Regions from separate parts of the Prevotella sp. P6B4 genome, predicted to be linked through region 2. Evidence: riboswitches for the same ligand, from Rfam matches in the RefSeq annotation. Region 2 holds a riboswitch; each other region holds the start of a gene.
What was found. A riboswitch is a leader RNA that binds a small molecule or an ion and turns the genes downstream of it on or off. The one in region 2 is predicted to bind S-adenosylmethionine.
Positions count from the first base shown of each region.

Region 1: linked by a shared signal. The riboswitch ahead of T491_RS0105415 (hypothetical protein) and the one ahead of T491_RS0111165 (hypothetical protein) in region 2 are both predicted to bind S-adenosylmethionine.
Region 3: linked by a shared signal. The riboswitch ahead of T491_RS0104695 (hypothetical protein) and the one ahead of T491_RS0111165 (hypothetical protein) in region 2 are both predicted to bind S-adenosylmethionine.

Region 1 covers NZ_JHVE01000006.1:51,801-62,370, forward strand. Annotated here, with positions in the region: gene T491_RS0105410 (DEAD/DEAH box helicase family protein) at 1-2,184, shown strand, start outside; gene T491_RS0105415 (hypothetical protein) at 2,255-2,512, opposite strand; SAM-I-IV-variant riboswitch at 2,510-2,623, opposite strand; gene T491_RS17630 (hypothetical protein) at 2,789-2,947, shown strand; gene T491_RS15770 (RNA ligase, Rnl2 family) at 3,131-4,168, shown strand; gene T491_RS16960 (metallophosphoesterase) at 4,288-4,917, shown strand; gene T491_RS0105430 (hypothetical protein) at 4,952-5,653, shown strand; gene T491_RS0105435 (metallophosphoesterase) at 5,705-6,475, shown strand; gene T491_RS0105440 (helix-turn-helix domain-containing protein) at 6,472-6,762, shown strand; gene T491_RS0105445 (hypothetical protein) at 6,793-7,209, shown strand; tRNA gene T491_RS0105450 (tRNA-Cys) at 7,259-7,332, opposite strand; tRNA gene T491_RS0105455 (tRNA-His) at 7,340-7,412, opposite strand; tRNA gene T491_RS0105460 (tRNA-Trp) at 7,424-7,496, opposite strand; tRNA gene T491_RS0105465 (tRNA-Tyr) at 7,501-7,582, opposite strand; tRNA gene T491_RS0105470 (tRNA-Phe) at 7,594-7,666, opposite strand; tRNA gene T491_RS0105475 (tRNA-Ser) at 7,672-7,759, opposite strand; tRNA gene T491_RS0105480 (tRNA-Ser) at 7,768-7,852, opposite strand; tRNA gene T491_RS0105485 (tRNA-Asn) at 8,164-8,237, opposite strand; gene T491_RS0105490 (S41 family peptidase) at 8,411-10,171, shown strand; gene rimP (ribosome assembly cofactor RimP) at 10,282-10,570, shown strand, end outside.
Region 2 covers NZ_JHVE01000016.1:67,678-78,247, forward strand. Annotated here, with positions in the region: gene murB (UDP-N-acetylmuramate dehydrogenase) at 1-390, opposite strand, end outside; gene T491_RS0111140 (DUF4348 domain-containing protein) at 414-1,253, opposite strand; gene pheS (phenylalanine--tRNA ligase subunit alpha) at 1,387-2,445, shown strand; gene T491_RS0111150 (DUF3990 domain-containing protein) at 2,587-3,051, shown strand; gene T491_RS0111155 (hypothetical protein) at 3,048-3,521, shown strand; gene T491_RS17130 (GIY-YIG nuclease family protein) at 3,691-5,373, opposite strand; gene T491_RS0111165 (hypothetical protein) at 5,454-5,873, opposite strand; SAM-I-IV-variant riboswitch at 5,872-5,982, opposite strand; gene T491_RS0111170 (RES domain-containing protein) at 6,160-7,368, shown strand; gene T491_RS0111175 (DUF6078 family protein) at 7,505-7,936, opposite strand; gene T491_RS0111180 (VapE domain-containing protein) at 8,063-9,268, opposite strand; gene amrB (AmmeMemoRadiSam system protein B) at 9,628-10,570, shown strand, end outside.
Region 3 covers NZ_JHVE01000005.1:55,231-65,800, forward strand. Annotated here, with positions in the region: gene T491_RS0104670 (hypothetical protein) at 1-1,945, opposite strand, end outside; gene T491_RS0104675 (hypothetical protein) at 1,949-2,347, opposite strand; gene T491_RS0104680 (phosphoadenosine phosphosulfate reductase family protein) at 2,403-4,904, opposite strand; gene T491_RS0104685 (helix-turn-helix transcriptional regulator) at 4,910-5,134, opposite strand; gene T491_RS0104690 (leucine-rich repeat domain-containing protein) at 5,364-6,839, opposite strand; gene T491_RS0104695 (hypothetical protein) at 6,989-7,246, opposite strand; SAM-I-IV-variant riboswitch at 7,245-7,358, opposite strand; gene T491_RS0104700 (hypothetical protein) at 7,483-7,698, shown strand; gene T491_RS0104705 (hypothetical protein) at 7,723-7,959, shown strand; gene T491_RS15695 (DUF1896 family protein) at 7,970-8,191, shown strand; gene T491_RS0104720 (DUF559 domain-containing protein) at 8,631-9,101, shown strand; gene T491_RS18170 (hypothetical protein) at 9,157-9,288, shown strand; tRNA gene T491_RS0104730 (tRNA-Ile) at 9,439-9,512, opposite strand; gene ribF (riboflavin biosynthesis protein RibF) at 9,646-10,570, shown strand, end outside.

The sequences.
Region 1 (10,570 bases), on a different contig from region 2:
CGAGAATGGCAGGAGCAACACATGTTAGCAGAGTATCTGACGGCCTATCTGCTCTGCTTGTATGAACAGAAAATCGTATTTAAGAGTGACCATCGCATAGAACGTGACTTTCTGATAGACAATCCGCTTGGTGTGTTTGTTGGTGGTAGCGTCAGCGCATCAAGTGCAGGTAATGTGTGGAATGGTCATCAAGTATCAGACGTGGTGATGATTCTGCTGTTCTTGAATGATTTCTTGAAGCAGAAGAACGACTATAAGCAGCATATCATCAATATCCTAAATGGAACCACCTCGCTGACGGATAAGAACGGCAATGCCATCTTCAGTAAGGCATTTAAACGACTGAAGAAAGACTACGAATACAATATTGATGCAGCTAAGGCAGAAAAAATCTATCAGGGTATTCTGAAGGAGGTGTTCAATGCCAGCATCGAGGCAACGCTTCATGTGGATGTTTTGAAAGGGCTGGATGGAGAGATAGGATTGCGCGTAGGTACGGCAGACTATTTTGGACTCATCTTTGTGGGCGATACGAAAAAGGTGTCTGATATGTGTAGAGCTACTGAAGCGTTTGATGTTTTTGAGAAGCCCTTTACCAATAGGTCGCTGTTTGCTGAAATAACAGAGAAAACCTCAACTGTTAACATGCTTATTGGTTCGAAGAAGTTTACTGAGGGTTGGAGTTGTTGGCGTGTGTCGCTGATGGGCCTGATGAACTTTGGTAAAAGCGAGGGCTCGCAGATTATCCAGATGTTTGGACGTGGTGTGCGTCTGAAAGGCTATAAGATGTCGTTGAAACGAAGCACGGCCCTTGATAGCAGCATTAAACCTCACGATAGCATGATACCTAAAGACTTAAAGGTGATGGAAACGCTGAACATCTTTGGTGTGCGCTCCAACTATATGGACCAGTTCAAGGCCTATTTGGAGGATGAAGGTCTGCCACAGAACGACAGCGAGATCGTAGAACTGACGATTCCTACGATACAGACGCTACCAGAGGGCTTGAAGATACTGAGAGTAGACAAGGACTATAACTTCAAGAAAGAAGTGCCTATCAGGAGTCTGCTGGATTATCGCAAGACTGTCCGTGTCACGCTTGACTGGTATCCAAAGATTCAAGTTAAAAAGAGAATAAGTGGAGAAAAAGATAGCGGCACAGCCGAGAAACATGAAGATTGGTTGAGAGACTGGCAGTTGGACTTGCTGAATTGGACAGAGGTATTCTTCGAGATGGTGGACTTCAAGAACGAACGTTCGTGGTATAATATGGAGATTCATCAGGAGGAGATGCGCGAGATCTTGTCTGACCGTCAATGGTACAAGTTATGGGTGCCAGAACGCTCGATGCAGTTCAGTAGCGATTATGGACGCGACGTGGCTGAATGGCAAGAGATTGCCGTAAGTTTGCTGAAAGCCTTCATCGACAAATCCTATAAGATGAAGCGAGGCAAGGAGGAATCGAAGCATCAGCATATCGAGGTGTTGACGAAGGAAGATCCCAACTTCATCAGGGAATATGAGATTGCTGTCAGCAAGACGCAGGACAATTGGATAAAGGCTTTACAGGGTATTGAGAAGGAAGTGCGCGAGGGTACGCTGAATGGCTTGCGTCGTATTGAGAACGAGAACTTCGAGGCTCTGTACTTCGCCCAGCATCTGTTTAACCCAATGATGTACCTGAACGAGCATTACAAGCCAGGTGAAAATGAGGTGGTGGAAATCTATCCTGTGGCTGTGAATAAGGGCGAACGAAAGTTTATCAATGACCTTCAGCGTTATTATCAGCAGCATGGCGAAGGACGAGAAATATATCTGCTGCGAAACGTCAGCCGCAAAGGTATCGGCTTCTTCGAGAATGCTGGTTTCTATCCAGACTTCATCCTTTGGATTCGTGAAGACAGGAAACAGTATGTGAACTTCATTGACCCCAAAGGCATCAGTCATCTGCATGGAATGGAAGACGAGAAGATACAACTGTACAAGTATCTGAAGGATGTTATCGAGCCGACGTTGGGTGATGACAGCATTGCCCTGAACAGCTTTATCATCAGCAACACGGACTATCGCCAGGTGGACTTCTGGGGTAAAGGTCAATTAGAGAAGTTCCATGAGAACCATGTGTTATTTCAACTAAACGATGGTTATGTGGACGATATGATGGAGATGATTAAGTCGGCGTGATAGGATGAGTATTTTATGTACAATCGCCGCCCTTGCAAGAGCAGACTGCAAAGGCGACGTTTGTATAGGGTCAGTTGATGACTACCAATTTGTTGTTGGGTAGATCATACCTGACAGGATGGGCAAACGATATGGTCTTTCTGCCTGCTACGGCTGCGGTGTCGATGCCGCGCCGCTTGAACTCGTCAAGGAGCGCTTGGTCGTGATAGGCTCGCATACTGGACCATCCATGATTACCAACCTGGGCGTTGAAAACTGTGACTAACTCGGGAATCTGCATGTCTGCGAATTGCAGTGCATACTTCGTGTAATAAATGTGCTGTTGCATAACGTTTTGTTTTGAAGTGAATACTATTGCTTCCGCATCGTACTGACCACCGTGGCTACGTTTTGCTCGGTTGGCGAGTCCATCCGAAGATGACTGCTCTTGATGCTTTCGGGTGCAAAAATACAAAAATTCAGCAAAATAGCCAATTCTTTCTTGGGTGAAATTGACTGAAAATGCAAAAAAGATACGAAAAAGTTTGGCGGTTTGTGAAAATATGTATAATTTTGCCGCCGTTTTTCAAATTTATGTAAACAAAGAGCAATGCTGCAACAAAGAATGAACATATCAACACTGTTACCACTTCAGGGCAAAGAGAGCTTTGGAGGCTTCTGCTATGTTCATACGAACGACTCGATGAGTATTGCAGCACGTGACTGGTACACGAACACTTTCCAACGAACATCATCAAATAGAGAATCTGACCGGACGGCATAGATGCAGCCGAACTTCAGAGTATAAGAGATAACGAGACCGTTGGAAAGAGCTTACCAAACTTTCCAACGGTTTTTCGTTATCTGTGTGTCCATTATCCGTACTTCTCCACTCCTTAGCTAGTGGGCACAACCTAAACAACAACAGTATTAACCGCGCAGCGATGCGCACAAAAAGAAAAGAACAATGTTAGAATTCAAGAAGTACAGCTCTATCGAAAACTCCTTTAGCCGTGAGTTCATGGAGCACGTAGTGGCAGAGATGCCACAGGATTTGGAATATGTGGTGCAGGAGAAGGTGCATGGTGCCAACACCAGCTTCCTTTGCGATGGTGAGACCTTAAGGTTTGCCAAGCGTACGTCGGTGCTGGAGGAGGGCGAGCAGTTCTATGACTACCCTGAGTTGCTCGAAAGATACAGGGACAGAGTGCTGAAGCTATTCGGTGGCATCAAGGCAAAGTATCCCGAGGTGACTCATATCTCTGTGTTTGGTGAGATGTTCGGTGGTCTGTATCCTCATGATGGGGTCAAAGCAAGACAGAAAGTCGGCCTCATCCAAAGAGGTGTCTGTTATACTCCTGACCATGAGTTTTATGGCTTCGACATCTACCTCTTCACTGAGGAGGGTGGAAGGTTCCTCCCTGTTGATGAGGTTAACGAGATCTTTGAGACCTGTGGTTTCTTTTATGCCAAGACTCTCTTCAGAGGGACTTTGGCCGAGTGCCTGAAGCAGCCTAACGCTTTCCAAAGCAAGATTGCCGAGTGGCTTGAACTTCCTGCTATCGAGGACAACATCTGCGAGGGTATCGTTATCCGTCCTGTCACTCCAATGTATCTAAGGAACGGCTCTCGAGTGCTTATCAAGAGTAAGAACGAACGGTTCGCAGAGCGGAAGAGCGCCAAGCGCCGTACCAAGCTCTTTGTCGAGCCAGTGCCTTATAGTGATGAATTGAAGGCCCTGATTGTCGAGGGTGAAACCTACGTCACTGAGAACCGTCTGGCAAACGTGGTGAGCCATATCGGTGAGGTGCATTTCCCTAAGGACTTTGGCAAGGTGATGGGGTTGTTCTCCAAGGATGTGCTCGAAGACTTCCTCAAGGAGCATGGCAACTTGTATACTGCACTTGAAAAGAGCGAGCAGAAACTATTGAACAAGGAACTCAACAAATTCTGTACTGCCCTTGTGAAGCAGGTCTATATGAGCCAGGCTTATATCATGGAATAGTAATTCGTCTCTCCCGGTTAAAGGCTGGGGGAGACATAAAGAGAGATCTATTCTCTTCTGCAATGTAACATTTCATATTTATCCCTACTTATAGGTAGAAAATTCAAAAGAATAGAACAATGAATAAGATTTATTTTACGGCCGACTTGCATTTCGGCCATTCGAACATATTGAAGCATTCACCTAAGCGCCCGTTTTCGGATACGGTGGATATCGTGGCACACGACGAATGGTTGCTTGACCTTTGGAAGAGCACGGTTGACAAGCGTGATACTGTATATATTCTGGGTGATTTGACATTCCTGAAGAGTGAGAATGCCCGCCATCTGTTGGAGAAACTGCCTGGGCAGAAGTTTCTGATTGAGGGAAACCACGATGGTTCGATTCGAGCGTACAAGAACTATTTCAAAGAGGTCTATCAGATTAAGGAGATGCGCTTCAAGCCTTCTGTGGCACCGTTCCTAAGAGAGGATCTATGCGTGGTGATGCGCCACTACCCGATGGTGACATGGAACCAGAAACCTCGAGGATCTATAATGCTGCATGGGCATAGTCACGGCAAACTTGACGACTATAATGCACTGTCGATAGACCTACGCTTTGATGTTGGTATAGACGGCTCTCTCGCCAATCTGCACTTCCTGACATTGGAGGATATCTATAACGTAGCCATAGAGAAGATTAAGCAGTACGATTGCAACACCTTCATGGAGTATGCACAGAACAACTATCGTAGTGAAGTGAGGTAAACAAATGGTAATGAATTAACAAAAAACAAACAATATGGGAACTTATAGCAGTATTTTTATCGAATTCAAGAAAAAGGATCAGTGGCATTTGCTTGAAGGAATTGTGCCCCTCGATTATAAAGAATGGAGATATTTTGGCGAAGGCCCCTCTCCCGACGATAATCACCCCATAGAGATTGGCGGAGTGAAGATGGGGTGTATGTTTACTCTTGTACGCCAAGGATGCGTTCGAGACCTGTTGGTTGGTCACGATGCGCCATTCAATGACAGGGGCTTTCCAAACGACTTGAGCCCTGAGTTGAAAGAGATGTTTGACAAGGTTCAGGAAAGAATAGATTCGAAGAAGGATGTCGGCGTATTTGGCGGAGACTGGCGATGGGGCAAGTCGTGGTGCTACTTGACAGAACTGCAGTCATATTTGGATGAGCAGTTGGAGAAATGTAAGTCGGCTATACTGACGGAGCACTCCAAACAACTCTCTTATGGCATCTCAGAGAAACTCGATACGATTCTTGCGGCTGTCAATGGGAAAAAGATTGAAACTAAAAAGAAGCAGCAGGAAGACGAGGACGACTACATTGACCAGGGAGAAATGCTGGAGTATTACTTGGGGGAAGAACTGAACGAAATCATCTGGTTGAAGGAATTTGCTGCAGGCATCGCCCTCATCCATGAGTTTTTGACTGATGAATGGTGCTCAGAGGATTCTATCCGACTCGTATTTTATGCCTGTTAGGCCATACGAATAATTAACTGATTTGATATGAACAACGTATATTTAAGAGCAATGAGAATACAATACATGAGTGATCTCCATATGGAGTTATATGACAATTCGCGGTATATAAAAGCGAATGAGTTTGAAGTTGTGGGCGATGTTCTGGTGCTCGCAGGTGACACGTTCTACCTGCGGGACATCATTGCCCCTCAGAAGCGATTTTGGAACTGGGCATCAAAGAACTTCCAGCAAGTGCTATTAGTACCTGGTAATCACGAGTTCTACAGCAATGGCGACGTAACAGCACGTGGCGACAGTTGGCAATGGATGATACGTGAGAATGTGGGCTATTATTATAATAAGGTGGTGCGCATAGACGATACGGACTTCATTCTGACTACGCTGTGGTCGAGAATACCAGAGCAGGATATGTTCCATGTTCAGCGTGGCATGAACGACTTCCGCCAGATAATGTATGATGGCAGACGCTTCACACCTGATGATTTCAATCTGGAGCATGAGAAATGCCTGACTTTCTTGAAACAAGCAGTAAAGGAGAGTACCGCCAAGCATATCGTTGTGGTTACACATCATCTTCCGACATTATCAGTGGTGGCAGCCCAGCACATGGGTTCCGTTCTAAACGGAGCCTTTGCTACAGAACTGGGAAACTATATTGCCGACAGTCGCATTGATGCCTGGATTTATGGGCACTCGCATACCAACATTGACACCATGATAGGCAATACAAAAATAATATGTAACCAGATGGGATATATATACTACAATGAACATCTGACAAACGGATTTGAACCAAACAAAACAATTGTAATAGAATGAACAATAACAAGAAGCAAAGCGAAAGGGAAATCTTGGAAGAAATTCTGCAGACCCTAACTGAACAGAAAAAGACTCTAGAAATGATAGTTCCAAATCCTTTGAGGATATACAACAATAAGGAAGTCATGGAATTATTGGGAGTTAAGGATAAATATCTCAAGAAGTTGAGAGATAACGGCTACCTTGGCTTTTCAAGGGAGGGCGACAAGTATTGGTATACGCAGAAAGATGTAGATTGTTTTCTGCACAGTTTTCATTATGAACCATTTAATAGCGATAAAAATTGATTATGGACTCTTTAGATTATAAATACAAACATGCCAGTAAACAAAAACGCATTATTGCGTTACAAGATAATAGACAGAAGCCTGCGCAACAGGTACAGAAGATGGACGATAGAGGACCTGGTTGATGAAGTATCTGATGCGCTGTACGATATGGAAGGGATTCGCAAAGGGATCTCTCTTAGAACAGTTCAGAACGATATTCAGATTATGCGTTCTGACAAACTCGGATACAATGCGCCCATAGAGGTTTACGATCAGAAGTACTACAGGTACGCTGATCCTGACTACTCTATCACTGAACTGCCTCTGACAGCTGATGATTTCAAACTTATCACGAAGGCAGTAAAGATGTTAGAAAAGACAGAGGGGAAACCTGAACTTCAGCAGATGGGCAGAGTACTTGCGAGAGTTAAGAAAAGGCTAACAGCCATTCTGAACTATGGATAAAGGAAGGACTCCGGTTTCCTGTTTGGGGAAATCGGAGTCTTTAATATTGAGTGAGGAATCAGATTCGAACCGATGAATGACGGTTTTGCAGACCGCCCCCTTAAACCACTCGGGCATCCTCACATTGTAGGGAGTTTGACAGGTTTCGAACCTGTGACCACCAGAGCCACAATCTGGTGCTCTACCTACTGAGCTACAAACTCCATTTATTTAGCAGAAGCAGAAGGGCTCGAACCTCCGACCTTCGGTTTTGGAGACCGACATTCTACCAACTGAACTATGCTCCCATCGTTGAGGTGGCGGGACTCGAACCCACGAAGCCGAATGGCGGCAGATTTACAGTCTGCTCTCGTTGCCGCTGGAGAACACCTCATTATATTCTTGTGGAACCTCGTGGAGTCGAACCACGTTCTCAGGATTTTCAGTCCTGCGCATACACCAAGTCTGCCAAAGTTCCATCAGAGGAGGCTAAGGGATTCGAACCCTTGGGACGTTTGACCGCCCTCTAGTTTTCAAGACTAGTGCAATAGACCAACTCTGCCAAACCTCCAATTTGTGCGGAAGCAGAAGGATTCGAACCTTCGGAGCCTTGCGGCTCGGCACGTTAGCAATGTGCTGGTATCGACCGCTCACCCATACTTCCGTTGGATTTCGGGTGCAAAGGTACAATAGCCCTATGCAGCCTTTCTGCGTAGCAAGAATTATTTTGCAAGAAATCATCAAAAAAGGTTGTTGACAGTTGAAATACCCTAATGATTTTCAACTTGTCAACGTTAGAACTTGACAACGGTTCGCAATTATTATTCTTTGCAGGATCTTGGATTGTTAATTCTGCAAAGGAGAAACACGAATTGGCTACAACAAAACAGAATTGGCTACAAATTGGCTACAATTTTGAAATGTATAAAAAAGAAAAATCCCGTAAGTCGTTGACCTACAGGACTCTTTCTAAGGCGCTTCAGGATGGGCTTGAACCAACGACCCCCTGATTAACAGTCAGGTGCTCTAACCAACTGAGCTACTGAAGCAGGTATTGCTGTTAAGCGGGTGCAAAAGTACGAGGATTTTTTGAAACTACCAAACTTTTTTGGAAAAAAATGACTATAAACCTTAATTTTTTTCATTTTTCCTACAAAAATGTATGTTTTTCGGCAAGAATCATTTAATTTTGCACCCATAAAAACAATAAATATTGATGATGATGAAGAAGCAGATAATGATAGCTCTCTGTGCGATGGCACTATCGGCCACCGCCACGATGGCCCAGAAGCCTAACGACCACAATTTTGAGGTGGGGAAGCAGTTGGATATACTGAACCATGTCTATAAGAACCTAGATCTGTTGTATGTTGATACGCTGAATCCAAAGGAGACGGTAGGTACAGCTATTAATGCCATGCTTCGTAGTCTGGATCCTTATACAGAGTATTACGCGCAGGATGAAACCAAGAACCTGCGCCAGATGCTGACTGGTAAGTATGCTGGTATTGGTGCCATTGTGCGCAAGCATCAGAAACTGGACCGCGTGGTGATCGATGAGCCCTACGAGAATATGCCAGCGGCTGAGGCTGGTCTGAGAAAGGGTGATGTCATACTGAGCATCGACGACTCGATGATGACATCCAAGGAAGTAGGCTACGTGAGCAGCCATCTGCGTGGTGAACCAGGTACTACTTTCGTGCTGAAGGCCATGCGCCCCAGCACCGGTAAGCTAATGAATTTCAAGATTACGCGTCGCAATATCAAAATGCCCGAGTTGCCTTACTATGGCATGAGGGATGGCGTTGGTTATATCGTGCTGAACCAGTTTACCGAAGGCTGTGCCAAAGAGGTGCGCCGTGCCTTTGTGGATTTGAAGAAGCAGGGTGCCACATCGCTGATATTCGATTTGCGTGGTAATGGCGGCGGATCGGAGCAGGAGGCTGTGGATATCTTGAACATCTGGCTGCCCAAGGGCGTAAAGGTGGTTGAGAACCGTGGAAAAATCCGTCAAGCCAATAAAACCTATGAGACCCGCATTGAGCCTGTAGATACATTGATGCCTATGGTTGTGCTGGTGAATGGCGAGACGGCATCGGCCAGCGAGATTACCAGCGGCGCACTCCAGGATATGGATCGCGCTATTATATTAGGTACGCGTACGTATGGAAAGGGATTGGTTCAGGTACCCATCGATCTGCCTTACAATACCAACATGAAGGTCACTACCTCGAAATATTACATCCCCAGCGGACGTTGCATTCAGGCTTATAACTACAAGCGTGGCATGGGCTATCAGGAGCATATACCCGATTCGTTGACCAAGGTGTTTTATACCCGTAAGGGCCGTGAGGTGCGCGATGGTGGCGGTATCATGCCCGACGTGGAGCTGAAGGGTGACACAATCCCCAACATAGCCTTCTATCTCTCAGCCAGCGGCCAGGACAGCACCGAGGTGATGTTCGACTATGTGGTGGAGTATATAGCCAAGCATCCACAGATAGCGCCTGCAGCCGATTTCCATATCAGCGATGCTGATTGGCAGGAGTTCAAGAACCGGGTGGTAAAGAGTGGCTTTACCTATGACCCTGTAAGCAAGAAGCAATTGGCAGAACTCGTCAAGACAGCTAAGTTTGAGGGGTATTATGATGATGCCAAGCCGACCTTTGATGAGTTGGAGAAGAAATTGAATCATAATGTGTCTACCGATCTGGATAAGCACGAACGTGTACTGCGCCAGATACTTGAGGCAGATATCATTGCCGCTTACTACTATCAGCGCGGTACCATCGAGGCTGGGTTGAACTATGACAAGCAGGTGAAGGAGGCCATCCGTTTGCTGAAATCTTCGGATGAGTATAAAAAACTGCTGACTCCGAAGAAACCCAAGCAGACTGCCAGCCTGATAAGATTACAGAAAAAATCGCCCGTCAGTATCACCAAAAATGTGTCTAAACCAATGATTTTTAGTGATTTGGCGTAAAAAAGTAAGTAAAAATTTGGAAGATTGCAGAATTATTTGTAATTTTGCACCCGTTCAGCGGAATGAGAGGCTCGAAAGAGTCTCTCATTTCACATTTTAATAACTGTTAGATGATAAATAAAGAGATTATTCAGACATTAACGGAAGAGTGGTTGCAGGGCAACGAGTACTTCCTGGTAGACGTGAACTTTGCGGCTGATGACCGTATTGTTATCGAGATCGACCACGCTGACGGTGTGTGGATCGAGGATTGTGCAGCATTGAGCCGATTCCTTCAGGAGCGCCTGGGTGAGGAACTCGGAGATTATGAATTGGAAGTTGGTAGCGCTGGCCTTGGTCAGCCTTTTAAAGTAGCCCAGCAGTATATTAACCACATCGGCGATACCCTCGAGGTGTTGC
Region 2 (10,570 bases):
CTTGGCCTCAGCACCATAGGCGCCGATATTCTGAACAGCACTTGCACCCACATCGCCAGGAATCAGCGACAGGTTCTCTGCACCATACAGGCCCATCTCGATGCTCTGGGCCACCACATCATCAAACACCTCGCCGCTTCCGCACTCCAGACGATTGCCTTTGCGAACAATTCCCTTGCAGGCAGAGTGGACCACGATACCCTCGTAGTCGCAAGTCAGTAGCAGGTTGCTACCTCCACCTATAATAATAAAAGGTACGCGCGAAGTGCGGAGCCATTCAGCCACCTCCTTGGCCTCAGCCTCAGAGCTGTACTCCACAAACTGTGCACACTTAGCCTCTATGCCAAATGTGTTATGCTGTTTCAGACTATAATTGTTTTCTCTCTTCACTATTCACTAATCACTATTCACTCCTACGTCATCATTTTCTTGAGCAGCCATCTGCCGCCCACTTTCTTGAAGCGCAACTCCATTTCAAATCCGTTGGCCACACCTCTCAACAGGTATATCTTCTGATTACCCTCAGTCTGCGGCTTACCATAGATGATATTATAGAGTGTTTTCTGTGGTAGCGTGGGTGCAAAAGCCTCCCACGTCTCAGGTGTAATCACACCCTCCATCATATTGAAATCATCATCAGGATCAGGTCCTACAAAGTCAACGGTCTCGCTCAGGCTCTTCACCTGGAAGGCGCTATCAGTCACAAAACGCTGGTAGAAAGCCAGGAACGAGGCATTGGCATCACCCTGCATGGGCGTCACCTTGATTTCACGCAACAGCCATGCCCCTTTGATACGCTGGAAGATATAATTCTTGATTTGCTTCTTAGCCAGCAGGATCTTCTCCACGATGGCCTCGTTCACGGCGGTATCCTTCATCAGCTGCATCTGCTTATCGTCATTAAATAATAAGGTGTAATACCCCTGACGCATAAACAAGTGCTCCATTTTCCAGTCGTCCTTTTCGATTCTGGTGATCTTATCTCCCTCAGTCACACGGAGTGGAAACACCACACGCTCTTTTTGTAACTTCTTATTGGCCAAGAAGTTAAACAAGAAATCGTCAAACATGGCATCAGCAGCCCTTGGCATCGGAGTCTCTGTAATCAGCAACTCCATCGAGTCAACATCCGTGGTGTCAGTAGAGTCAGCCACACTGTCGGCTGGCACTCCTTCCGTCTGATTGGCTTTGTTCCCTGTGCATGAGAACATCATCAGCACCGTTGCGAAAATCGCGATAAAAAACCTTTTCATCTACTTAATGTAGTACCCTAATCTTTCTAATTTCTCTCAAAATTTCGGCAAAGGTACAAAATATTCTCAATTCTTCATCCTTTTTCTCATTTTTTTTGTACCTTTGCACGCAAAATTGCAATTTTAATAGTTTATGATACTTGATAAGATAGACGAACTTCTGAAAGAAGTACAGAATTTGAGCGCTAAAAACGCTGAGGAAGTTGAGCAGCTCCGACTGAAATATCTGAGCAAGAAGGGCGAAATTACTGCCCTGATGAACGACTTCCGCGAGGTTGCCGCCGACCAGAAGAAGACGGTTGGTATGAAGATTAACGAACTGAAAACACTGGCTACCGAGCGCATCAATCAGCTGCGCGAAGAGTGTGAGACTCAGGAGTCGAGTGACGAAACACTCGACCTGACCCGCACCCCCTACCCCATTGAGTTGGGTACCCGCCATCCGCTGACAATCGTTACCAACGAGATTATCGATATTTTCTCGCGCATGGGCTTTGTGCTCGCCGATGGTCCTGAGGTTGAGGACGATAACCATATCTTCACCAAGATGAACTTCGCTGCCGATCACCCCGCACGCGATATGCAGGATACTTTCTTCGTATCGCAGCATCCCAACGATGTCACCAAGAATATCCTGTTGCGTTCGCACACATCAAGTGTTCAGGCTCGCGTCATGGAGCACATGCACGACGAGAACGGCAAGCTTACCGCTCCTATCCGTGTCATCTGTCCAGGTCGCGTATATCGTAACGAGGCCATCACCGCCCGTGCACACTGCTTCTTCCATCAGGTTGAGGGACTGTATATCGACAAGAACGTATCATTTACCGATCTGAAGCAGGTGCTGCTTTCGTTCGCTAAGGAGATGTTTGGTGCCGACACCAAGATCCGTCTGCGCCCATCTTACTTCCCATTCACAGAGCCCAGTGCCGAGATGGATATCTCTTGCTTCATCTGTGGTGGCGAGGGCTGCGGCTTCTGTAAGCATACTGGTTGGGTAGAGATTCTGGGTTGCGGTATGGTTGATCCTAACGTGCTCGAGCTCTGCGGCATCGACTCTAAGGAATATACAGGTTACGCCTTCGGTATGGGTGTTGAGCGTATCACCAACCTCAAATACCGTGTTTCCGACCTCCGTATGTTCTCTGAGAACGACACCCGCTTCCTCGAAGAATTCGAATCAGCAAACTAAGGTTTACACCTTAATAACTATATTAAAGCCTCACCAATCGGTGAGGCTTTATCGTTAAATGAGCTTTTTTTACAAAAAAAACTCGTTTCTTTTTGAAGTTCACACAAAAAAACACTATCTTTGCAAAAACAAATAATTACAATGGCAGATAGCATTACGATTTATCATGGTAGCAATGTGATTGTGAACAATCCACAAATCATTGTATCAGGGTTTTATAAAGACTTTGGCTTTGGATTCTATTGCACCAACATTGAGAGGCAAGCCAAAAAGTGGGCTCTGTCCAAACATGGTAATAGTTATGTATCAATATTTGATTATCAGCCCGCTGAAGACTTAAAAATTCTCTCATTCCCTGTAATGACTGACGAATGGCTTGATTTCGTAATTGCATGCCGTCGAGGAATCAAGCACGACTATGACATTGTAGAAGGCCCTATGGCCGACGATCAGATATGGGATTATGTTGAGGATTTTATGGAAGGTAAAATTACAAGAGAAGCCTTCTGGGTTTTGGCAAAGTTCAAATACCCCACTCACCAGATTGTTTTCTGTACTCAAAAGTCATTAGAATCCATTTCTTTTAAAGATAGTTTCAGCCTATGACAAACGTATTCTTTCCTGAAGACCAAATCAGCACAGACGATCTTTATTTCGTCTGCTATATGATTGAGAGGACAGCTCGCCAACTGAAACAGCCCAACAAATATGTTGCAAATATGATGGGGCACGACGAACTTGCTAAGAAACTATCTCTTGCAGATGTTTTACATTCTGAGAATCCATTAGCAGTTGCTTCCGATTGGATTGACGAATACGGATTACAGCCAGGCAATTTCGACGTTACTCAAGTAGATGCAGAACTCTGTCCAAGCATTCCCACTGCTACTCAAATGGGAAAAGTTTATAAGCGTCTGATTCTTAACACCATGCTGTCAGACGAAGACTATGCTGACGCCATTCTTCGCGTTTACAACAATCCCATCTGCGAAGTTATCGACAATTACAACACCAGCGCCTATTACGAACCCTCACCATATATCGCCCGCAGCTACTATGCCGGCGGGTTTATGTAAGGAATAAAGCATAAGTAAAGGGTATCTTCTTACTGATGCAGGCTGCTTATCACTGACAATTCGCCCTCAAGTTGAGGATGAATTTCTAATACCTTAGAATAAAGAAGATAAAAATTCCAATCAACTTCACCCAACTTAGGACATCTACTAATATATAGACTTTTCACTATTATTGTGGAGAGAGAAGATTATTGCGATTTTTCATAAGGCTTTCTCTGTATTGGAATGCATCAGGTTCGTCTACAAAGTTTGCATCAACTCCTTTCTCTCTCAATGCCGCTTTTATTTCATCTAACGTCACATTGAAATATTCTTTGCGATAGTTTATAGAGTTAACCTTCTTGGCATCGAATCTTCTATGTAAGTCTGCCTCCAATGCTGGTGCATCCTCACTATATATAAAGGTGTGTACGTCAAATGGGAATGGAACGCTAGCGTTACTTAATTCCATAATACGCTCCATCGGGTCTAATCGACGAGTCATTCCAATCTTATAGACATCTTTTCCAAAAGAACCTATATTAGAGATAACATAAACATAGCCTATCTTAGTTTGTTGTGCCATACTCATTGCTCTCTCTCTTAGTTCACGAGCTTCAACAAGAGCATTCTCCAGTCCCTTTATCTGTTCCTGCAATTTCTGTATCTTTTCCTGAGTCTGCGCTTCAGCCATTTCTCTCTTCTTCTTTTCAAGAGCCTCTTGTGCCTTTTCTTCATCTTTTAGAGCCTTTTTTATAGCACGCTCATATTCACGTTGTGCCTCACGTTCTTCTCGCTCCTTTTCTCGTTCAATCTGTTGCTTTTGTATATATAAATACTTTGCTTCCATATAATTAAATAGATTCTTTCCATATGATGGATCTATTCGAAATCCCGTTCCAATCATACGCAATTCTAAAATATTAACAAGAGAACCTATTTTGACTTTAATCGTATCCCAATCTGAGTTTTTCATTTCTTTTATGATTTTAACAATATTGAGTTGTGCAAATTCATTTAACAAATTACACAAATATATTTCAGCAAAAGTCCATTCCTGTGGATTAACTTTATATGGAGGTTTCAATAACATTTTCTTTAAATCCAAAGCAAGTTGTATCTGGTCAATATTAACACCGTCAATAGTTTCTCGCAAATTTCTCAAAGCCTCATCTTCACAAAGATTTGCTCTTTGGTATATTTCATGTATTACCTCTAAGCGAATCTTGTCTTTATGATTTTTCAGATAACTATTAATATCTGCTTTTATGTCATTCAATTCATGAATATATTCACTAGTTTGTTCTTTAATATTGTTTATTTCATAGGCATAATTAATATCACGCTGTTTTACCAATTCCTCTCGAAGATTGGTTAGTTCTTTGTTTGCATCTTCAATTTTCAGCTCTATGGCATGTAATTCATCCTCTCTTTGCTTCTTCTTATCATAATAAGAATGATTTTCTTCTCTAAGATTGTGATATTTACACAATTCTTCAAAATCTACTTCATCCAACGCAACCAAATATGGAGATCCAACGTCAAATAACAAGAATTCATCAGAAGATTCCATACAATTTAATTTTCTGGTTGATCTCGTTAACAAAGCATGCAACTTTTCATATCTTTCATGAAGGCTATCAACTTGCTTCTTTGTTTTTTCTTTGTCCTGTTGCAAATCATATAGTTCATTCTTCTGAGCCACAACAAGATTCTTCAATTCAACAATCTGACTTCTTAACTCTTCTTTTTCTTTCTCCTCAGAAGCCACCTCGTCACGTAAAGAAACAACTTGTTGCTGCAAAGCTGCTATTTCTGCTTTTCTCTCGTTTACTTTTTCTTCGTGGGATTTTAGAAAATCAAATATTGCCATAATCAGAATCTTTTAAATGATGCTGCAAATATACGAAAAAAATCTTATCATAGCCATTTTCAAAGAATAATCTGATATCCTTATGTTGTCTTTTGTATCAGAACATCCTTTCCATACTCATACCACCAGCGAGTAGCATCACCAAGAGCATAAACACGTTCGCTGATAAAGTCTGGGTATTTAGGAGTGAGTTCTGCAGCATTGAAGCCTGCTATAACACAGAGGAAAGAGAAATCCCCCTCAATGTATTCGCACCAATGGTTCTGTCCCAAACACCAGCCAAGGATATTGTCAAACTCAGCCTCCGTCTTGGGTAATTGGACGTGAGCCACAACATGAGGTTTCGACTGCTGGTAAATTAGCCAATAGTCACCATGTCCCTCAACATGGCGCATTTCAGTCCTGAACGCATCACGTTCTACATGTCTGAACTCCAGCCCACGATGCTGCATACGTGGGAACATTACAAAGTCACTCTTTTCAATTTTCTTGATTTCCATAATCGTTTATCTTTAGTGGATTAAACATTCACTCACATCCTTTTACCACCGCTGCCAACGATTCTGTTTAGGCCGGTTGGTGGGCATTATGCCACTCTTGATGCAATATCTGGGTACAAAAATACAAATTAGTTTTGGAATATACAATTATTTGCACAAAAAGATTAGCATTTTTTGCAGATTCGACTATTATTCGTATTTTTGCGGAAAAGTATGCCAAAGGTGTATTTAATACTATATGATTTATATGAGCCCCAAATGGTCTCAATACATTAAAACGACATTTATGAAACAGTATTTAGAACTATTGGACAGAGTTCTTGGCAATTCGAAAACTCTTAGTAATATTGAGTTTGACAAAGAGTACAAAGATAATCCTATTCAAATTATCCTTAGTGCTCCACTTGTTCTAAATGAATCAATGTGCATTTACAGAGGGAGGCTTGCTGATGACATTGGGAAAAATGAAGATTTATCAAATCCTGCAACATTTTCTTATGTTCCCATAGCACTGAACAAAGATGGACTGCCCAAAATGGGAAGGGCAAACTATAAAGGACAATCCATTTTCTATGCATCTGTACAAATGAAAACGAACTTCAAGGAAATAAGCAAAAATAGCAGTATTGGCGATGAAGCATATATGGCCAAATGGAAACTCAAGCCTAATTCAAATCTCCGTTTATATCGTACAATACCTGCATGGGGAATTAATACTGACAAAGAGCCTAACAGTCTTTTCACAATAACAGATCCCAATATTGTTAATAGTGAGTTAGGAATTTATTTGAAACGTTTAGGCTATATTATGATTTCGAATGAAGGAATTGGAAAATATCTTGCCTCATCGTATATAGCGAATTGTATTTATTCTGCCAATGGCTATGCTATAGATTCGGTTGGGAACAAATATGAAGTCTATTATGATGGAATTGTTTACCCCAGCGTTGCCGCAGGTGAAACTGAAGAAATAAATATCGCACTAAAACCTGAATTCGTAGACAAGAACCTTGAACTTGAATGGGTAATCAAAGGAAGATTAGCTCCAGATATGCGTTCTGTGAAATACGAAAAAATAGGAATAAATGAAAAAGGAATAATCGTTTGGTATACGTCATTTATAAACGAAGAATCTATAACAAATATAATCACCCACTACTTTGACTTGGATGGGAATTGTATTGATGTGTCGAAAGGAAAGATTCTTGATGCTGACAATAAAACTGTTAACTCAGAGATACCTTTTGATCATGCTATAAAAATCCATCACGATGAAATGTTTAATGCTTTAGCCCAATTTATACCTACCGAATTAAAGGAGAATCAAAAAATAACGAAATCATCTTTAGAGAAGAGTGTGAATCTTGACATTATCCGAGAATTTAATGGTTGGAGTTTTATTTGTGATGGCAAGAGTACGTCACTAAGTAAAGTCATTTATACTATCACATTGAAGAACCAACTTAGAGAAATAACTACAGACGAAGTGAAATAATTACAACAGTACATTTGCAGTACGGACTAGGGAGTACTACAGTACGGCTACGGGCGCACTGGAGTACGGATACTAAAGTACTGCAGTACGCTTAGAGGCGTACTGCAGCTAGTATTAATGGGGAGTTTCGATAGGGTTAATCGTCCCAGCAGTAATGCTCTTCGTAGGCATCGAACTCAAGGTGCTCGAGGCCTATTTCTTTTAGAGCATCGTTTACTTCCTGGATTTCGCGAGGTGAACAGAGACGCTCTCCCCTACGACGCTCGAAATAGCCTGTACGACCAAACTTTCCCTGAAGTCGATAAGAGAATGTTTCGTACTGACCAGGTAGCATCTGCTTTTGCATGTTCTTAAATCCCTTGCCATACACCTGGAGGGCATCGTTGCGATAAAACTCACACTCGGCCGAAGGATTTGTGAGTTTAGGGTTCACAATGCTTACGGCAATTTGATCATTAGGCATAGTCTGCATCGCCAACTGGCGCAGACAGTGATTGGCCATTTTGCAATCTGCCTTGATGCAGTGCAGATAGCAGCCAGGAACTTCATTGTAATTAATCTTACTCATAGCTTATCAATTAAATATCAACATATCATTCAAATAATCCACAGCCCGCATAAACACAGGGCCTGCAGGCGGATGAGATGTTTCGCAAGCACCTCACTCAACATCTCACCCAACACCTCACTTTTTTCAGCAGGCCACCTTGGTTGGAACTACCTCGTAGAACTTGACATGGCCTCGCTCGGTATGATTGAAACCAAGGTCTTTCATAGCGTATCCCAGATGAATCTTGGTGCTATGATCGCTCTTTATCGAAGGATATTCCTTACGAATCTGCTCAAGAATCTGCTTGCTGTTAAGCGACTTCACCTTCTCGCCCTCCTTAGGCTTACGGAAGCAAGCCTCAACAATCTCAGCCATATCCTTCTGGTCAGTATAATCCAGATTGATTTCCTGAATGCGAGCCACCTGATCGTTATTAAACCAATAAGGTGCCTTAAGATCTACAACCTCATACAGAATCTGAGCATACAACTGCTGATAATCGATTTCGCCAGAGTTATCGATATACTGCCCCTGAGGAATCTCGATGCAGATGTATCGACGGCTACCTGTGACATCCGACAGAGGATGGCGATTGTTGGTGGTAGCTACGAACGATGCGTATCGAGGGCGATCATCCTGCGAGCAACCATAGATGGGACGACCATTCACCTTACTCTTAGACAAAGTCTGCTTCAAAGCAGCCTGCTGACTGGGACGAATGGCATCCAACTCATCAAGATTTACTATCAGATTGTTGGTGAGAGCCATCTCCTTGTCGAACTTATTACTAAGATTAAGATGGTCGAGATAATACTCGCGAAGTTCAGGAGGCAGCAGTCGAGCCAAGAAGGTAGACTTGCCACAGCCCTGAGCACCAATCAGCGTAGGTGCACACTCGTTTCCATGCAGCGTATCCATCTGGCGCCAATGTGCAACGGTAGAACGGCACCAGATGACCAAGAAATCCATCTGTTCGCTACTGATTCCAGGCAAACGGCTAAAGAGCTTAGCCAGATGATTCTGTCCGTCCCACTTGGGCAGATTATCCAAATACTCCCAGATAGGATTATAAGTGGGAGTAGCATCAGAGTGGATCACCTCGAGGATATCCGTTTTAGGACTACCCTTGGTGATCTGTTCCTGTTTGCCCTTACGAACGATACTGTTCAGGGCCTCAGGAGTTAGAGGTCGCCAAACTGGCTGAATATCAGCCTGTTCGGGATTCAAAATCACATACTCTACCTTGCCGTTGAGGATGTTTCGACGGAACTGGTAGTTTTCCTGAAGGAACAACTCTACAGCGAGAGTGTTCTGCAGAGAGGCTTCGAGAGACTCTCCGTTAACGGTCATTTTACTCATATAGATATCAGTTTACAATTATTAATTCTGTTATGTGCACTTTTCATACTCGCGTATGTCTTTGTGTACGGTTTTTGCTATTGCGGTTGCAAAGGTATAAAAAATAGAAAGCGGTTTCAAGTCTTTCCTGTTAAATTTTTGCTAAATTCTGTAATTGTTAAAATCAGAGTGAGGTGTTTATGAGTAGTTGGGTGAGATGTTTTGCAAACATCTCACCCAACGATATCCCAGTGTTTATACGGGTTTCAGACTTTTTTGTTGATCTGTTTTGAATACGCAAAAAGCGGGAAGTTCCAAACTTTATGGCGAAAATATTAGGATGATATGAAGATTATTACTATCTTTGCGACATGATAACAGGAATAGTAAGACCCGCCACACAGGCCAACCGCTTTTATACGGGCGACGCGAAAGCGCTTGAGAATGAAGTAGATAGTCTGCTAATGCGCCACAACAGCAGTCAGGTTTACGATAATCTGGCAGCACTTATTGTGCCCCATGCGGGCTACTATTTCTCTGGAAATGTGGCAGCTTCGGCATATATATCGATCGATGCCAAGAAAAAATACAAACGCATTTTCTTGTTAGGTCCCAGCCATCACGAATGGCTTAATGGTGCATCGGTAAACACCGAGGCCGACTATTACGCCACACCACTTGGCAATGTAAAAGTGGACCACGAAACAGCTATCGAACTGACTAAGGCTGATAGCATTTTTACCTATCACTGTTCGGCTCATGCGCAAGAGCATTGTCTGGAGGTGCAACTGCCATTTCTGCAACGCAGACTGGGCGAAGTTCCACCAATAGTGCCTATCATCATTTCGACCAACGACTACTACCAGCTTAAACGGATGGCCGATGTGCTGAAACCATATTTCACTGACGAGAATCTGTTTGTAATCAGCAGCGATTTTTCGCATTATCCATCGTACCAAGATGCCTGCGAGGTGGATGCAAAAACAGGCAAAGCCATCGAAACAGGCGATGTAGAGGAGTTTATTGCCGCCATCGAAGCCAATGCAAATAGCGGCAAGCGCAATCTGGCAACGAGTGCATGCGGCGAGTTTGCCATTGTTACGCTGCTGATGATGATGGATAGTAGATACAACGTTAAGCACCTGATGTATCAGAACTCTGGCGATATCGACAATCGAGACCTTAGTCGCGTGGTGGGCTATCATTCGTTTGCCATTCTGCGTCAAAACAACAAAAGCTTCACCCTTTCTGATAATGACAAGAAAGCGCTAAAGGGCATCGCTTTTCAAAGCATCAAAGATTCCCTTAACGGCA
Region 3 (10,570 bases), on a different contig from region 2:
TTTTATCAGTGAGGTAGGCCTCCATCACAACAAAGACCGTGTTCTTAAATCTTTCTTCGTTACAGTTACGCTCTGCAATATCTTTCAACTCAAACATTTCAGATTGGGTCTTAGCCACCAAAATGGCAAGGTATATCTCATAGCCTTTGGCATCGCGTTGAGTATTTTCTATCTTGCTTAGCAAAGTATATTCGTTACCTTGTTTGGAAAAGAATTGATAACTCAGTGGACGATTAATCTGCTTGAAGTTTTTGTCAAAACTCAAGCGTGCAGAATCACCAAACTTGATAACCTGATCAGTGTAGAGGTAGTTACTCGACATCAATTCTTCCTTAATCTTCTGGATTTCTTCTCCAGGTAAAGCCGTGAATAGAATAGAATAGTTACCATTTGGCTGCCTCTGTATTATACTCTTGTCGTTAAGGAACTCAAGAATATCATTTAATTCTTGTTCAACTTCTGTACCAACAAATAATGATTCTATATTCTCTATGCTTGGTGTAACGGTATCACTATTGGCTATATTATTTAAAGCATTTAAAAGCAGGATTCCTTTAAAAACCTTCAAATAGTTCTCACCTGCTGCTTCTACTGCGAGGTGGTGGCTATTATATCTTTCAGTCACGGCACCAAATCGTGTTGTGTCACTTTCGAAATACTCTTGAACGTAGTCCCACAACAAGTCACAGGTAATAGTTCGCTCGTTAGCAAAGTTGTCTTCATCGTCAAGGAATTCCCTTACAGTGTCGCTTGCAAGGAATTCAAATACACTTCGGCTGGAACTACCTGCTTCACGGGCATAGTAAGTCGCAAGGTTTGCAGTTGATGGATGAAGAGGGAATAGATTCTTGATGTTGTCAATAGTCTCTTCTGTGTTTGCCGAGGTCTCAGAGAAAACGTCGAGTAGGTCACTATGGAGAGAGAAAAACCTGTCTTTACGCAGTCTATAAGCTTCGTCATCAACAACCTTAAATTTCTTCGACATAATCTTAAATGCCGAAACAGGTTCCATATTATAAGATTTATAATGATAGCGCCCTTTTGTCTTTTCACGCTTTTGTTCTTCAAGGGTCAAAATTGCAGATGGATGTGAGATTAACAGAAAGTAACTATTATTTTCCGGATTCATCATTGCTTCGTTAATCTCTTGTAGCTGATGAATTAAAGGATTTGCAATACTTGAAGTCATAATCTCAGTAAACTCATCCCAAATAATAAGTAGGCCATCATATCCTTTTTCTTTGATTTTATCTTGAACTTCAAAGATCCATTTCTGAATGTTATTGCCTTGTAAGCGGATATCGATACCTGCTATACGTTGAGCATTGCGCACACGATCAAGTACTTCGGAATTGCCAGCCATAAGCAATTGCTTTAGCTTTTTCAAATCAGGGGCAACGCTACTTAATATGATATTATTATCAATAAGCGACTGCCAAATCACCGGCTGTTCATCTATGTGTTGTACAAGTGTATCAAAATCTGTTTGAACAACGATGTCAAGACCGGCAGCGTTGAGAGCAGACTTTATCTCTTTCTGAAGCTGAAGTGACAAATCCTCTTCGTGGGCAATACTCTGCTGACCATACATATTTATAGGGAAGAGTCGTTTCTGCATACGAACGTTCAGAATGGCAGAACGTAGCTTATCATATTTATCCTTCTTGTACTCTTCTTCGACATATTCCCTGATATCTTCCACTGGGTCACAGAACAGATGTTTTAGAACAGCACCTGCATGTGATTTTCCTGTGCCATATGTTCCTGCTATCCACAAAGACTTGTGATTGTCTGCATCGTTGTTACGCACAGCCTTAATCATGCAATTAAGAATTTCATTGAACTGGTCATTGGCGATGAAGGTCTTCCATTCGTCATGTCCTTCTTCCTGAATGTTATAAGCAGGTCGCATAGACCTAAGTGTTACGATATCACTGTATTTCATACGTTAGATGTTTGCTGTTTTGAGATAATGACTTACTATTAGTTCGCAGAACTCGTTTCTGATATACTTGTCTTGAAGAAGATCCCACAGACCGTCGTCAAGAAATGCATATTCAATGTTCTCCTTTATAAATTTAGGCGAGGGGGTATGCCATGTATGATCTGGAATCTTACCTCCCTTCCATTTGATGTTATAGTAATGCTCTTTGGTAGAGTGATAGAATGGCTTGTAAAAGGGAGCCGGCTTCCTGTTGGGTTCATAGAACGAACATAACTCCTTATAAATTGTTTCCAGTTTTTCCTCATATGAAAACTTATTCCCAATGATTATTCCTTCTTCTATACCTTTGATAATCGAAAGTAGGAATAGGGGTTTAGCATTGGAGGGGATTCCAAATGCCAAACCTCTATTGATAGAGAGTATACTGTTTTTATAATATGAGGTCTTTAGGTTCATCTTAAAGAAGGGATTCTAAACAAGAGATGGAATTAAGGTCCTCACGAAGAGTGATACTATCAAGGCCCATCGCCAATTCTGCAATAAGAACGCGATTGTTGGCAGAGTTCAGAGACTTCAAGGTGTTGTTGAAAACCTGTTTACTGATACCAAGGACACGGAAAGGCCCGCTTGTACATTCATCATTATAAAAGTCTGAGACTCTCAACGAATGAACACCTTTCTTTTCTGCATACTTGTATAAACTGTAAGCTAAACCTTCTTTTGTTATTTCTTCATATCCACCTCTTACTTTGTTTTTTCCATCAGCTTGCATACTCATATTCAATGTATCGCCAATAGGGGAATAATCAAAGGTTTGGATAAGAGCCGCTACCGCATTAGGAATTGTCTTTCCTCTTGATGAATAACCTTGTTCGTTAATCATACCCTCCAATATCTTTCGATTATATTCTTGACCTATCTTAATATTGTTAGCAAACCAGTCAATAACAAATGAATTGTAGGATAGGTTAGTTAAAATTAACTCCCATGTCAAGTTCGTGTTGTCAATATATATTTGTTGAAGTAATTCGCCAAAACGTGTCAGATTCCTCTTGGCATCAACAATCTCGGCATCTTTCAACCACTCCGTGAATCCTGACTCTTGAGCAGGGCCCAGTGAATTGCTTTTCCAAAAATACTCAGGGTCTACAAGAAATTCATGCAGCCACTCTTCATGGAATCCAAAGGTCTTATAACCTCGAATTTTTGTTTCTTCATTGTTGTTCATATTTCTTATCATTCTTACACAATCAGCTGATATACAACCTAAATCATGTGAGTTTAGGCATTTGTGACAATGGATACATTTGGTTTTGTCAATATAGACGTTAGGAACAATGGATAATGCTCCTGTGGGGCAGTCCACTTCGCATACTTCACAATGTACACAGTATGCACTTTTATATATAACACGCCTTAGCAGAAAACTCAACTGGGTAGAAGGGTTCTCTACAACAAAAGCAAATTGGTTCTTTTCTTTCTCATGTTTGAGATGAAAATCATAAACGTTGCCGTCAAAACGCAATGAGCCTTTATCTACGTTGTCTTTTTGTTCAATGGTATATTCGCACAGTGCTGGCAGCCATTCATAAACTGGATGAAGTGAATTTTTAACAATAGCCGTAAAGGTGTTGTTGGCATCAGAGAAGGAGACTACAGTCTTTACCAAATCCGTATTTCCTATCGCTTTGATCTTCCAGCGCCTTTCCTTAATAAATTCATCAATCTTACCAATCTTACTATCCTTGGACCATTCAACAAGCCTATCTGTGAATGGTTTAAGTTCTTTGCCATATCGCTTTGATGCAATCATGTCATCCCACGCCGTGGAGAACGGACATATCAGACATCCTACGCGTGCTTTTCCGTAGCGATAGGCTTCGTTGATTGGGAGGTTGTATTTAAAGATATACAGGAAAATTTCAACTGCGTTCCAGTTGATTATTGGGTGAGCGTTTGTGATAGTCGTGTGTTTACCTTTGCCAACACGCATATATGCACCTCGTTTAACGCTTTCTTCTGCTCTTACGCCGTCGAAAGTAAGTACTTTGGCCTGTTTGTTGGTGCCATCCAGCTTCAACCCTCTATATAGTGGTGCTGTTTTCATAATAGAACAACACCATCTATGGGTATCGCTTGGCGTACCTATCTTGTCCCAATAGTTCAAAACGCTTTCGTGGTTGCGGGCCACGGAAAATTTTAAATCGGGATATAGCTCCCTATAATGGTTTTGTACGTCCTCATAAAGACTGAGGGAAGGAGGTAATTCATAGCCGGTATCGCTATAAATTACTTCGAAATCTGTGCTTGGGATGGCACGTGTACAGAGATCCAGAACAACCTGACTATCCTTGCCACCAGAGAAGGATGCAAGGAATTTGTCAATTTTGGTGGTCTGGTATATTTTACGACCTTGTTCTTTGGCTTTGTCAAGAGGTACAATCTCAAAAGAGTCGCAGTCTTCCTTGACAATCGCCATTTTCGTCTTAGACTTTTTCTCTGCTCTTGCAGCCAAGGCCTCATAGTCGAGCTGATTGGAAGCAACGTTTTGCACGCTTTTACGTGCTCCTGCATATTGACTGTATGTCTCGTGGATGAATTCTATGGCTTCACTTTCCAAAAGGAACATATACTCTTTGCAGTTTTCCAGCATCTTCTTCACATTGACGGGTTTTAATTTCAATGTTTCCATTCCTTGCTGGAATTCTACAGTTGCATCGTCATAGATATTTGCTCCCTTAGTTTCGAAAACCATCTCACCACGATACCAGTACTGTTTGTTGATAGCCCATAGCAGCGGCTCCTCACTATGAGGATATTCCCACCCAAGCTCATTCAACCTTAATAAATCAAGTTCTTCCCAGAACACAGGACGTGGAGAAGTACCAAGTGTACCTTCCACTATACGGGAGTGCAAAAGCACCCCACCAGTCTCTTTGTCCCAGGTTATTTTATACATACTTCTTATTCATTTTTATCAAGTTCTTCAAATCTGACGAGATCCTTAAGGTCTACGTCAAGCAATTTTGTTATCTTCATCAGCATCTCCAAAGGAGGTTGAGATGAATTAGTACACCATTTGGATACGGTTGTGGGCGAACATCCCAACTCTTTGGATAACCAAAGGTTGGATTTCTTTTTCTCTGCCAGTATCACTTTTAAGCGATTGAGATCTTTGTTTGCAGCCATATCTTCTTTTATATTGTCGCAACAAAGATACAAACTTTATTCTAAATGAGAGGCTAAAAAGGGTAATAATTTGAGAAATTTAATGAAAAATATTCATTTACTCGCTAAATACGTGTCAAAACAATAAAGCCTCACCATCTTCTCAGACAACGAGGCCCATTTGAGGTTTCAAATAGTCGACCAAACTTGTTGTAACCAACCTCGGCGGGATGCGCCTATATTTGTTTTTCTAATTGCCTGATATTATTGAAAGCCGAATAGTGGTGTTACACTCTGTTTCTAATACAATTTCCGAGGAACCTTCAAACGATTCTTCCACGAACCAATCTGTCTTAAGTTTCTCTAAATCGAAGAAAGGAGGTAGTTTAACCTCGCGAAGAAACGGGTTATACACAAATACATTCCGAGTTATGCTTTTAATTATATCAGGTACTACATATATCTTATCTTTTTTTTGAGGAGGATAGAAGATTAAATCCCCATCACTTGTAAACACAACTCCATCAACAGTAACATAGTCCTCATTATCCTCTAAATTAATTTCTTGCAGGTTCTTTGTTCGAGGAATTGAATGGCCAAGTTCTCCAGAAAATGATCCGCGAATACTCAATTTCTTAAGTTTCTGGCATTCATAAAACATTGGTAACACATGTATCAAACAAAAGCTGATCTCTTTGATGTCATTATTACCATTAAAAGCACCATCTATTCTATAGAAACAATGCTCATATCTTATGCTTTTGATGTTGCGGCAACCAGAAAAACATCGTGGGGCAAGAAGAACTTTATCTAAATTCAATTCTGATTTATTTAATGCAGCTGGAACACAAATTATTTTGTCCAAATGAGAATGTGAATATCCGTCGCAATCGGAATCTATTGCGGGGACGTCCTTCTCATAAAGTATTCCATGGCGAGAATAATAGAAATGGTTTTCTGAATGCACTCCTATCCACTCGAGACTTGCACAGTTCTCAAAAGCAAAATCCTGAATTCGTACAACCGAAGCGGGAATGACAATTTCTTCAATATATGGATTATGCTTAAATGCTCTTTCTGCAATAACAGTTGTTCCTTCTGGAATTTCATATTTTTCGATTTTCAAAGCAGGAGGGAATGCGATGAGAATCCTTTTATCTGATGAAAAAAGAACACCGTCGCATACCACAAAATATTGAGATCCATTAGGGAATTTGAATGATTTTAACGAGTTGCAACCGACGAATGAGTCTGGAGAAATCTTTTCCAATGTACTGGGTAAACTAACATTACTAAGTATTTCCCATTTACAGAAAGATTCTTGATTTATCATTTTCGACCCTTCTGAAACAACTAAAGACGAAGTAGTGGTATTGGTATCGCTCTTCAAATACCACCAGTTGACATATTTAAGATCATTTGGTAGAATAATAGACCTTAGTCCTCTTATCTCATCCAGTTCATTGAGATTAAAATTTTCTGGATATACTTCTGAGAGATCTAAATCTATAGTTCTCCATCGTCCTACATCGGGTAAATATTCGAAGGCACCATAATCTTCATTTAGGACTTCTGTTGAAGAATATCCATTTAAAAAACGAATATCGTCTTCTCCTATTTGACCAGCTAACTTAAGTGATACATGCTCATAGAATTCTTCCTGTGGGAATTTATATCTCAGAGTATCTTTTTCTTTTAAAACTATTGTCAACTGTAAATTGTTCATCTTCGTCTTTGTTTTAGGTTATTCAATACACAAAGATAATCAAAATAAAGTAGATATGAGTAAATAATGTCAATATTTAATAGTTTTTACACAAAAAATGGTAAAAATCAGGGCCTGTCAAGAGCAGACGACAAGGTCCCGTGTGGTATTTAGTCTATAGCAATCAACAGATTGCGATTAATATCATACTTGACTGGCTTAGCAAAATTGATGGTGTGTCTGTCGCTGATTGCGGACACATCGATGCCACGATTCTTAAATTCATCAATAAGTGCCTTGTCGTGATAGGCTCGCATACTTGACCATGCACGGCTTTGCACCAATGCGTTGAACTCATTAACTAACTCTGGAATTTGCATGTCTGCGAATTGCAGGGCATACTTTGTGTAATAAATGTGCTGTTGCATAACTTTTTGTTTTTGAAGTGAATACTAATCTTCCGCATCGTACTGACCACCGTGGCTAAGCTAAAGCTCGGTTGGCGAGTCACCCTTTCGGGTACTGCTCTTGATGCTTCGGGTGCAAAGGTACGCAAATGTTCTGAAACGACCAAATTTTATAGTCAAATGATTATCTTTGATTATTTTGTTAACGTTAACAGAATTGTTGTACCTATCTCCATAATTCTTTGTATATTTGCAACATGGAGAAAGAGCATACCATCACAGAAGAGCAGAAGCAGCTACTTCAGCAGACGAAGTTAGAGAACGGCACGAACGCTTGGGATTGGGTGCTTTCGCAAAGGGAGGAAGACCAATACTGGGCGATCGCTGGGATACTATCGTGTATGAAGAAGGGCTACAACCTCAATGTTCTGACGATTTGTTGGGAAGCTCGTGACATTCGATATTCAAAGTAACTAATTAACATAAGCTTTATAACAATGGAAAAAATGACACTCGAAAACAGATTTTACAATCCAAGCGAACTCGCTCGGATGTTGTATGATGAGAAAATCACAGGTTTGGATTATGTAACACATCAGTCCGAAGAGCAAACACGTGACTTCAAGGAGTACTGCGCTCGACGTGCAGTTCCTGAGAACGAAGAGTCTTCAGGGAACTATCTGAACCACCTTCTGCGTGAAGAGGAGAGAAGTCATACAGAAGGCTTAGATTGATTATTAACACGTGAAAAAGGAGGTTTATATGGCAAAAGTAGATTTCAACTATTATGCGCTTTATCTGAAAAAGTATCTTGTTGATAACGATGATCCAAGGGCCAATGATGCCGAATTTATCAATGACCGTGCCGATTTGGCTGGCCAAGAGTATGAGAATAACCGACTTAGTGGCCTTGAAGTATTCCAGGCAGAGGAACTGGCCATGGAAGTACTGATGTCAGGTTTATAGTAGGGCAGGTTATTCCTGGGTATTTTTATAGAGTGTCTTTCTAATGAAGAATGGCACTCTTTTTTGATGGCTATATCCTTGATAGTCGAATAAATAGCGTTCCATAGCGGGTAGCCTGCAATGGACTGCTATGTCCATATATACATTATTATATATTAGCGATACGGTTGTATCGAACTTGATAGAAGGGAGAGTTGATTCCAACTCATGCAGGGCAAATGTCATCTGACCTAAATTTCTATGCAAAGGTACGAGCGACCGTCTTATGTGCAAGGCCAAGCCTGTGGTTTGCTTCGAAAATCTCCACACCTGCGGGTAGTATTTTCGATCAAAGTCTTGCGCTAAAGCCTGTCTTTCCTCGTCCTTTCTGCAACGAAATTTTGGTTAGATGCCCTTTACCCCCTGTGGCGGGTGGGGGATAAATTTTAGTTTTTGAGCGATGGAAAGTATATACAGAAATTTGACTGCATGCGATAAAATGCATGAAAAGAAACAGAAAGTCTGCCGAACAAAGAGTGAGCGGGCCGCATATAAACTCCTGCCTGATAGTATGAAAGCAAGGGTGGAATGCAATCCTCCTATTGCTTTCAAGGATTGCAAGACAGCTTTCTTCCCAGATTTATTCTTCAGAGAGGAGAAGATTTGTGTTGAAATTGATGGCGAATACCATCGTAGGCGTTTACAAAAAGACATGTTACGCGATGAGGTTTTTGCAAAACATGGGTTCGTAACTATCCGTATTAATAATTGCGATACCTATATCAATGTGTCTTTTTGGGAAAGGCTGGTGGAGGGAATGGATAAGATAAATAATAGAACCGCATCGGTAAATGCTTTTATCGATGAATTACGTAAAATGATAGACGATGAGATTAAACACTGGATAATAATTGATGATGAATGCGAATAATGGTTGAAAGAATTAGTAACAAATAAAAAATAAACTTATGACATTTATTATTTTAATGATGATTATTGTCGCGCTCTTTGATGATCATGATAAGAAGCCAAAGCATAAAAAGAAGTCTCGTAGGAACAAAAAGGATAAATCATGGCTTGACAATGCCTGGTTCCATGATCATGGTCAGCATATTTAATTGTGATTAATATTTCATGAGAATTCACGAAATTTTCATTCATTTCAGAATGCTGAAACGACCCAGTTTGGACTTGAAAAGGTCACCTGAAGGTCACCATGAAAGAAAAAGAGAGTCACGAAATTCTCGTAACTCTCTGATTTTCAGGGGTGGACCAGCCTGGGCTTGAACCAGGGACCTCCAGATTATGAGTCTGTTGCTCTAACCAACTGAGCTACAAGTCCGATGCTTTGCCTAAAAAGCGGTTGCAAAGGTACGTGAATTTCTTTAAATATCCAAATTTTTAAGAGGAAATAACTAAAAATCATTGATTTGTAAAGCTAAATTGGGGATTTTTGAGTAACTTTGCGGCCAATTATGAAGATAATAAACGATATAGATAGCATTCAGATACCTTGTGAATGCACTGCTACCATCGGTGTGTTCGATGGCGTGCATCGCGGTCATCAGCACTTGATTACGCTGATGATGGCCGAAGCCAGGCGGAAAGGTACAGCTTCGATGGTGATTACCTTTGATCGCCAGCCACGCGAGGTGTTTGATGCTACGTATCAGCCGCAGGTTTTATCGACACTCGACGAGAAGCGTGCGTATGTCAGTCAGTTGGATGTTGATTATCTGGTGGTGCTGCCTTTTACACGTGCGTTGGCCTCCCTGACGGCTCAGGAGTTCATGCAGCAGGTATTGCGTGAGAAGCTCAACGTGACAACATTGGTAACGGGCTATGACAACCGTTTCGGCAAGAATCGCACAGAGGGATTCGATGACTATGTAGTGTATGGTCGTGAATTAGGCATGGAGGTGCTACGAGGCGATGCCGAGATGATGACTGATGGTAGCTGTGCTGTCAGTTCTTCTGTGATCAGGCAACTGCTGACAGAGGGTAAAGTAGAGCAGATGCCAGCCTGTATGGGGCGCTACTATCAGCTGTCGGGAACGGTGATGCCGGGTGAGCATATCGGCAGTACACTTGGATTCCCAACGGCAAATCTGGAACCGGGAAATCCTCATAAACTGATTCCTGCATCAGGGGTTTATGCCGTATGGGCCAGTATTGGTGACGCTCCGAAGAAGGCTGCTATGATGAATATTGGTACCAGACCTACTTTTAAAGGACACCATACCACCCTTGAGGTGAATATTTTTAATTTCGAGGGTGATATCTACGGGCAGACGGTGACCATTGATTTTGTGGCCCGGCTGCGCGAGGAGCGCCGTTTCGATTCGCCTGAGGCGCTGGTCAAACAGTTGGAAGAAGACAAAAAGCAAGTAGAACAGATAT